One region of the Pseudomonas sp. C9-3 genome, then DNA from elsewhere that is predicted to be linked to it. Evidence: predicted binding sites of a transcription regulator. Region 1 holds the regulator's gene; each other region holds the start of a gene.

Evidence for each region. The regulator sigma-54, encoded in region 1, starts transcription at its own class of promoters, with help from an activator protein. The targets are predictions, from matches to a motif close to ANTGGCATNNANNTTGCTNT.
Region 2: a site for sigma-54 is predicted at 919-938, ahead of flgB (flagellar basal body rod protein FlgB). Genes of this name have one in related genera too.
Region 3: a site for sigma-54 is predicted at 1,163-1,182, ahead of glnA (glutamate--ammonia ligase). Genes of this name have one in related genera too.
Region 4: a site for sigma-54 is predicted at 1,096-1,115, ahead of fliD (flagellar filament capping protein FliD). Genes of this name have one in related genera too.

The regions. Positions count from the first base shown of each region.
Region 1 is NZ_CP135919.1:366,662-368,861, forward strand. Features, by position in the region: gene hpf (ribosome hibernation-promoting factor, HPF/YfiA family) at 1-112, opposite strand, end outside; gene RS899_RS01665 (RNA polymerase factor sigma-54) at 191-1,693, opposite strand; gene lptB (LPS export ABC transporter ATP-binding protein) at 1,947-2,200, opposite strand, start outside.
Region 2 is NZ_CP135919.1:3,934,784-3,936,983, forward strand. Features, by position in the region: gene flgD (flagellar hook assembly protein FlgD) at 1-6, opposite strand, end outside; gene flgC (flagellar basal body rod protein FlgC) at 23-469, opposite strand; gene flgB (flagellar basal body rod protein FlgB) at 472-879, opposite strand; gene RS899_RS17815 (LysR family transcriptional regulator) at 1,099-1,950, opposite strand.
Region 3 is NZ_CP135919.1:5,340,780-5,342,979, reverse strand. Features, by position in the region: gene glnA (glutamate--ammonia ligase) at 1-1,064, opposite strand, end outside; gene thiI (tRNA uracil 4-sulfurtransferase ThiI) at 1,397-2,200, shown strand, end outside.
Region 4 is NZ_CP135919.1:6,161,047-6,163,246, reverse strand. Features, by position in the region: gene fliD (flagellar filament capping protein FliD) at 1-1,057, opposite strand, end outside; gene flgN (flagellar protein FlgN) at 1,553-1,993, opposite strand; gene flgM (flagellar biosynthesis anti-sigma factor FlgM) at 1,990-2,200, opposite strand, start outside.

The DNA of each region.
Region 1 (2,200 bases):
GAACATTGGTGATCTTGTCGAAGTGGCGCTCCAGTCGGCCAAGTTTCTCGCCGACATAGTCGCGCAGGGCGTCGGTCACATCCAGTTGATGTCCACTGATGTTGACTTGCATACCGCTTTCTCCTTGTTGCCCGTGTGTAAGTGGCAGGTTATGGGGCCTGCCGCCGGAACACCTTGGCGTGGATCAACGTCACACCAGCCGCTTGCGCTCGCTCGAGGGAGAGATTCCTAGGGACTCCCGGTACTTGGCGACGGTACGACGTGCCACTTGAATGCCCTGTGCTTCCAGTAAACCAGCGATCTTGCTGTCACTCAATGGCTTTTTCGGACTTTCCGCCGCGACCAGTTTCTTGATGATCGCGCGGATCGCGGTGGACGAGCACTCGCCACCCTCGGAGGTGCTGACGTGGCTGGAGAAGAAATACTTCAGCTCGAAGATGCCACGCGGCGTGTGCATGAATTTCTGCGTGGTGACGCGGGAGATGGTCGATTCGTGCATGCCCACCGCTTCGGCGATGTCATGCAGGACCAGCGGTTTCATCGCCTCCTCGCCGTACTCGAGGAAGCCGCGCTGGTGCTCGACGATCTGGGTCGCCACCTTCATCAGTGTCTCGTTGCGGCTCTGCAGGCTCTTGATGAACCAGCGCGCTTCCTGCAACTGGTTGCGCATGAAGGTGTTGTCGGCGCTGGAGTCGGCGCGGCGCACCAGGCCCGCATACTGCGAGTTCACGCGCAGGCGCGGTACCGCTTCCTGGTTCAGTTCCACCAGCCAGCGCTCGTTGTGCTTGCGCACGATGACATCCGGAACCACGTATTCGGCTTCGCCGGATTCGATCTGCGAACCGGGGCGTGGGTGCAGCGACTGGATCAGCTCGATGGTCTCGCGCAGCTCGTCTTCCTTGAGCTTCATGCGTCGCATCAGCTGGCTGTAGTCGCGGCTGCCGAGCAGGTCCAGGTGGTCGTTGACCAGGCGGATGGCCTCGGCCAGCAGGTAGGTCTTGGTGGGCAGCTGGCGTAGCTGCAGCAGCAGGCATTCGCGCAGGTTGCGCGCACCGACTCCGGCAGGCTCGAGCTGCTGCACACGGCGCAGGACGACTTCCACTTCGTCCATTTCCACGCCCAGTTCAGGGTCGATGGAGGCGAGGATGTCTTCCAGGGATTCTTCGAGGTAACCGTCGTCGTTGATGCCGTCGATGATGCTCAGGGCGACCAGGCGATCGGTGTCGGACATCGGCGCCAGGTTCAGTTGCCAGAGCAGATGGCTCTGCAGGCTTTCGCCAGCGGAGGTGCGGGAAGTGAAGTCCCACTCGTCGTCATCGTTGCTGGGCAGGCTGCTGGCGCTGGTCTGGTAGATGTCTTCCCAGGCGGTGTCGACCGGAAGCTCGTTGGGGATGCGTTCGGCCCACTGGTCCTCGTCGAGGCTGTCGGCGTTGGGCGTAGTGCTTTCCTGAAAATTGTCCTGGGAGTTGCTGCTGGTGCCGTTGGCGCCCGATTCGGCGCCGTCGGCCATGGGATCGCTGTTGTCGTAGTCCTCGCCTTCTTCCTGGCGCTCCAGCATCGGGTTGGACTCCAGGGCTTCCTGGATTTCCTGTTGGAGGTCCAGCGTGGAGAGCTGGAGCAGTCGGATGGCCTGTTGCAGCTGCGGGGTCATCGTCAGCTGCTGGCCCATCTTGAGGACTAGCGATGGTTTCATGGCTGGAACTAGGCACCTTGTTCGCTGGCGCAAAGCGCGCCATATCCACGACTACGGACGCCGGGGCGCCGCGAGGAAGCAAATTATATGCCTGAGTTTGGACGCTTTGCCTAGGGGCTGTCGACCTTTCGTTACAACCCGGTTGCGCCAGCGGGGATCCGGCAGCCGGATACGTCATGGCGCAGCCGACAAGCCGCACCATGCAAGGGAGGGAAATGAGCTGCCGCGCCCAGGCAGGGCGCGGCTCGGGGCGTCAGAGGCGGAACTCGTGGCCCAGGTAGACTTCCTTCACCAGGTCGTTGGCGAGGATGCTCTCGGCATTACCTTCGGCGATCAACTGGCCGTCGTTGACGATGTACGCCGTCTCGCAGATATCCAGGGTCTCGCGGACGTTGTGGTCGGTGATCAGCACACCGATGCCCTTGGCCTTGAGGTGGTGGATGATCTGCTTGATGTCGCCGACGGAGATCGGGTCGACACCGGCGAAAGGTTCGTCCAGCAGGATGA
Region 2 (2,200 bases), 3.1 Mb from region 1:
GCTCATGGGGCGTCCTCTGCGCTTACTGACCCAGGGTCAGGACCTTCTGCATCATCTGCTTGGCGGTGTTCATCATTTCCGCGTTGCTCTGGAAGGAACGGCTGGCGGAGATCATGTCGGCCATCTCCTGCACCACGTTCACGTTCGGGTAATAGACGTAGCCGTCCTTGTCGGCCGCCGGATGGTTCGGCTCGTAGCGCGGCACCAGCGGGCTCTGGTCCTCGACCACGCCCAGCACCTGCACGCCGGAACCCGCCTGGTCGGTCTCGCCGAACAGCGAACCCTGGTCGCTGCCGCCCTGCGCCTGGTTGAGCATCGCCGAGAACACCGGATGGCGGGCACGGTAGGTCTGGTCGATGCTCGAGGACACGCTCTCGGCGTTGGCAAGGTTCGAAGCGGTGGTGTTCAGACGGGTAGTCTGGGCACTCATGCCGGTACCGGCGATGTTGAAGACACTGGCGAGGGACATGATTACTCTCCGCGCAGGGCGTTCATCAGCCCTTTGAACTTGCTGTTGAGGAAGGTGAAGGAGGCCTGGAACTGCACGGAGTTCTCCGCATAGTTGGCCTGCTCGATCTGCGCATCCACGGTGTTCTGGTCGATCGAGGGCTGGTTCGGAATGCGGTACTTCAGCGATTCGTCACCCATGGCCAGGCCATCCGCCTCGATGTGGCGAGCGTTGGTCAGGGCGGTGCTGAAGGTGCCGTTCTTCAGCTTGTCGGACTGCGCCGCGAGCACCGAGGCGAAGTCCAGGTCACGCGCCTTGTAGTTGGGCGTGTCGGCGTTGGCCAGGTTGTTGGCCAGCACTTCAGCGCGCTGGGAGCGGAAGCTCAGTGCTTGCTGGTGGATGCCGAGGGCTTTGTCGAAGCTGATGCTCATGGTCGCGAACCTGTTTGCCGGTGTGGGCTTGCCAACACTTCAGCAAGGTGCGTGCCAAACATCTATTTCTTTTATATTCAATGGCTTGAGCAGCCATCAAGGGCGGCAAGGAGCGGCAAAAGGCGGCAAAGCGGCAACCGATTTCCTTGCCGCCCCCTCCCGCCGTTGCCGCTCGACGCATCACACGGCAACAAGCCGGCTCGCTCCAGCGAAAGGTTCCTACGCTTGCGCCAACGCCAGGAACGCGCTCGGCAACCGCGCCTGCCGCCGGTCCTTCAGGCAATACAGGTACTCGTCGATCAGGCTCGCGCCCTTGATCTCCAGTACGCACAGCTGGGGGTTATCGGGCACTTCCTGGCGGGCAATGATGCTTACGCCCAGGTTGCGGATCACTGCCTCGCGAATCGATTCACGGCTGCCGATTTCCAGCACCGAGGCGGGTACCACTCCGGCCTGCTGCAACATCGCCTCGGTCAGTTGGCGGGTGGTCGAACCCGCCTCGCGCATCAGCAGGCAATGCTGGCGCAGGTCGCCGAGGTTCACCGACTGCATGGCCGCCAGCGGATGGCTGCGGTGCACTGCCAGCACCAGCGGATCGCTGCCCAGCACCACGCGGGTCAGGCGCGCGTCATCCACCTGTTGCGAAGAGGCGGCCAGGTCGACCCGGCATTCGATGAGCGATTCGAGCACCTGCTGGGAATTGCCGATCTCCACCGACACCTCGATCTGCGGGAAGCGCTCGCGGAAGTCCTTGATCAGCCCGAGCACATAATAAGGAGAGGTGGCGCCGATCCGCAGGGCGCCCTGCATCTGCCCGCAGTTGCGCAGGTAGAACTCGATGTCGGCTTCCTGCTGCAGCAGCGCCTCGACCATCGGCAACAGGCGCGCGCCCTCGTCGCTCAGGGTCAGGCGCCGGCCGCCGCGATAGAACAGCTCCACCGCGTACTGGCTTTCCAGGTTGCGGATCTGGGTGGTCACGGTCGGCTGGCTGAGGCCGAGCTTCTTCGCCGCCTGGGTGATGCTGCCCAGCCTGGCAACCCGGTAGAACGCCTTCAGTTCAGCGCTGAGCATCGGCCGACCCGCCTCTTCGAAAAATTCATCAACAGTTTTTCTCAACGCTGCCGGCAAACCGGCGCCAGCCCAATGGCGACGCGGCCTTCAGCCGAGCGACAAAAGCCCTGAAAAGGTCAATGTACCTGACCTGTATCACTGGCAACACCAGTTGGCGCTGGACAGCCCGGAGTTGAGCGACTTTCATTGCCCTTGGAAAAATCCCACCTGGAAACCGAAGGCGGCCTCACAAGGGTGCGCCCAAGGAGCA
Region 3 (2,200 bases), 1.7 Mb from region 1:
CGGGCTTTCGGGCTGGAAACGTACGGGATACGGATCGAGGCGGAGCGGTTGCGGGCCGAGTAGGCCAGCATGACCGGGGCTTCGAAGCCAGGAACCAGACGCTTGTAGGAGTTGGTGGCCGGGTTGGTGAAGCCGTTCAGGGCTTTACCGTGCTTGATGATGCCGCCGATGAAGTACAGGGCGGTATCGGACAGGCCGGCATAGCCTTCGCCAGCGAAGGTGTTCTTGCCATCCTTGGAGATGGACATGTGCACGTGCATGCCCGAGCCGTTGTCGCCGTACAGCGGCTTCGGCATGAAGGTCACGGTCTTGCCGTAGGCGTCGGCAACGTTGTGCACGCAGTACTTCAGGGTCTGGACTTCGTCAGCCTTGGCAACGAGGGTGTTGAACTTCACACCGATCTCGTTCTGGCCAGCGGTGGCCACTTCGTGGTGGTGGACTTCCACGACCAGGCCCATTTCTTCCAGGGCGTTGCACATGGCGGTACGGATTTCGTGGTCGTGGTCGACCGGCGGTACCGGGAAGTAGCCGCCTTTGACGCCCGGACGGTGACCCTTGTTGCCGGTCTCGATGTCGGCGTCGGTGTTCCAGGAAGCCTGCTCGGAGAAGATCTTGAACATCGAGCCGGAGATGTCGGACTTGAACTTCACTTCGTCGAAGATGAAGAACTCCGGCTCCGGGCCGACGAATACGGTGTCACCGATACCGGTGGACTTCAGGTATTCCTCGGCACGCTTGGCGATGTTGCGCGGGTCGCGCTCGTAGCCTTGCATGGTGCTCGGCTCGATGATGTCGCAAACGATGATCAGGGTCGGCTCTTCGGTGAACGGGTCGAGCACGGCGGTGCTGTCGTCCGGGAGCAGGATCATGTCGGAGGCTTCGATGCCCTTCCAGCCTTCGATGGAGGAACCATCGAACATCTTGCCGGCTTCGAAGAACTCGTCGTCCAGCGCGTCGCGGGCGGGCATGGTGACGTGCTGCTGCTTGCCTTTGGTATCGGTGAAGCGCAGGTCAACCCACTTCACGTCATGATCTTTGATCAGTTGTTGCGACTTGTACGACATGCTGTCCTCCAGGAGGGATTAGAGCTGGGAGCTTTTTCGTGCCCCAGTATCGGGTGATGCCGGCCGGAATACTCCGCCAGGGCAACCTGCCTCACAAGAGAGCAAGTTGCGTGCCAGTGCCCGTAAATGGGCAGAAGCCCTGAAATCACGGGCTGTGGCGGGTATTGCAGAGAATTGCGTGATAATTGTGCACCGTTTTGGTGCTGTATCGTGGTGCGTTCGTCCATTTTGGTGCGCGGAAAAGAAAGTCTCCGATTTCTGCTCAAGTCTTGAGCAATTTCGGATATAATTCCGCCCCTTTTTTTCAGTCCCATGGCAATCGCCCGATTCGCATGAAACTCATCGTCAAGGTCTTCCAGGAAATCACCATCAAGAGCCGGCCGGTGCGCAAGCGCTTCATCCGCCAGCTGGCGAAGAACATTCGCACGGTGCTCCGCGACCTCGACCCCGAGCTGCTGGTCGAAGGCGAGTGGGACAACCTCGAGGTCGAGACCAGGGTCACCGACCCCAAGGTCCTGCGCGAGATGATCGAGCGCCTGACCTGCACGCCGGGCATCGGCCACTTCCTGGAAGTGCACGAATACCCGCTGGGCGATTTCGACGACATCCTCGAGAAGTGCAAGGCCCATTTCGGCGACAAGCTGCCGGGCAAAGTCTTCTCCATGCGCTGCAAGCGCGCTGGCAAGCATCCGTTCACCTCCATCGACGTCGAGCGCTATGTCGGCGGTGGCCTGCGCCAGCACTGTGGAGCGGCGGGCGTATCGCTGAAGAACCCGGAAGTGGAAGTGCGCGTGGAAATCCGCCATGACCGCCTCTATGTCATCCATGCCCAGCACGATGGCCTCGGCGGCTACCCGCTGGGTGCGCTGGAGCAGGTGCTGGTGCTGATGTCCGGTGGCTTCGACTCCACCGTGGCGGCCTACCAGATGATGCGCCGTGGCATGATCAGCCACTTCGTGTTCTTCAACCTCGGCGGCCGCGCCCACGAACTGGGCGTGATGGAAGTCGCGCACTACCTGTGGAAGAAGTACGGCAGCTCCCAGCGCGTGCTGTTCGTCAGCGTGCCCTTCGAGGAAGTGGTCGGTGAGATTCTCACCAAGGTCGACGACAGCTACATGGGCGTGACCTTGAAGCGC
Region 4 (2,200 bases), 870 kb from region 1:
TGGCGTCGAGGGTCAGCTTGCCGCTGCGGTCGGCGCTGATGCCCAGGGTGATCAGGTTGGCGCCGCCGAAGCTGGTACGGACCATCTGGTTCAGCGCGTTCTCGATGGCGCGCACGCTGGAGTCGCCAGCCAGGGCGCCGCGCGCGTTGCCGTTCTGGTCGCCGGCGGCGGTCAGGCTGTCGATGGTGCTGGCCAGGGCGTTGAAGGCGTCGATGAAGGTCTGCACCTTCTTCTTGGTTTCGCTCTGGTCCTGGGCGACGGTCAGGCGGATCGGCTGTTCGCCGGATTTCTGCGCCTGGGTGAAGGTCGCGCTGACACCATCGATGATGTTGTCGAAGGTGTTGCTGGCGTTGGTCAGCAGCATGCCGTTCTCGCCACCCAGGCGGACGCGGGCGTCCTGGGCCTTGGACAGTTCTTGCGGGTTGCCGATGGCGTTCTCGAAAGCGCTGTTGGCGCTGTCGGTGCCGCTCAACGACAGGCTGATGGCATTCGCCGCGCCGGACTTCTCCGCGCCCAGCACCAGCGAGACCTGGCCGTTGCTGCGTACCAGGGTGGCCTTGACGCCGGTGTTGTCGGTGGCCTTGTTGATTGCGGCGGCCAGTTCGTCCAGCGAGTTGGCGCCGTCGCCGTCGGTGTCGATCTTGCTCAGGTCGATGTCGAACGACTTGCCGTTCTGGCTGAGGGTCAGGGTGCCCTGGGTATCGATGTCGCCGGCCTGCAGGCCGGAGAACGACAGCTGGTGGCTGGTGGCGAGCTGCTCGACGAAGAAGTCGTAGCTGCCGGGCACGGCGTTCTTGTCCACCTTGGCGGTCAGGTAGCCGTCCTTGCTGGTGGTGGCGCTGTTGACCAGCATGCTGGTGTTGCTGCCGGTCACGCCCTGCAGGCTCTTCACTGCCGAGGAGAAGGTCTTGAGCGTCGACTCCAGGGAAGTCACCGCGGTCAGCTGGGACTGGTACGACGACTTGTTGCGATCAGCCTTGTTCAGGCCGTTCTGCACTTCGTACGTGGCCAGCTGCTGAGCCATGCTTTTGACGTAATCGGAATCTATGGTCGCCATCTGAATCCACCTCTTTGTGCCCCCTCTGCATAAGGTCAGGAGCAATTACGATGCCAATGCCGTAAGGCCCGCCGTTCAAGGCTTTGCAGGCTTTCCGGGGAGAAGGCGAACTTCCGCCCGGCGTGGTTTGGCGCGCAGCGGGAAGCGGCATTTCCGCCTACCGGGCGCGCGCCCTGATGCAGAGGAAGGGCGACCGTGGGGAGGGATTCGTTAAGCCATTTCGGCAGGTTGTTTTTCGAGGGAATCCTGCACGGGGGCGGCCCTCTCCCCCGCCCTCTCCCTGAAGGGAGAGGGAGCCGATCGGCGTGGCCGAGAGGCACGGAGTTCCGCTTGATGCCGTACGGTCCCCTCTCCCGCTTGCGGGAGAGGGCTAGGGTGAGGGGCTTTGTGCGCTGCACAGAGGCACAGGAACTCGCGTAGGAGCGGACTCCGTCCGCGATAGGTCCGCATCGCGCCGGAAACCATCGCGGACGGAGTCCGCTCCTACGAATTCGGTCAGTACAACTGCCGCGAATACACCGGCTGCTCGCGCGGATCGCCCATCAGTTGGCTGAGGATGTCATGATGCATCGCCAGCAGCTTGCCGTTGCGCTCGTTGAGGCGCTTGCATTGGGCGGTGAGCTGGCCCAGTTGCTGCCACTCCTGCTGGAGCTCCTCGCGGCGCGGCGGCTGGTAGTTGGACAGCAGCGTACGCATGCCTTCAGCGTCCATCGGCAGCTGGAAGGCGCGCAGCACGCGGCTACGGCGCTGCGCACGGCCGGCGACGGCATCGAGCAGCGCCTGGATATCGGGATTCAGCGCGTCGATCTGCGCACTGTCCCGCGCCAGCAGGTGGCGATACAGCTCCTGCAGGCGCTCGCGCAGCGCCAGGCAATCGCGGCCATCCTGCTGGATGTCCTGCTCGATCACCTGCAGCAACCGCGCGCGCTGGGTCATGCGTCGCTGCCGCGATGGTAGGAAAGAATGCTGGTGGCAAGCAGGCGGGTGTCGTTGGCCAGGTCGCCATTCATCAGGGCGCGACGGATTTCGGCAACCCGGTCCTGGTCCACATCAGGCATGGCGCGCAGGGTTTCCTGCATCTCGTCCAGGCGCAGCGAATCGCTGACCGGCGCGCTGGCGCTGGCCTCTGCCACGGGAGCGGCG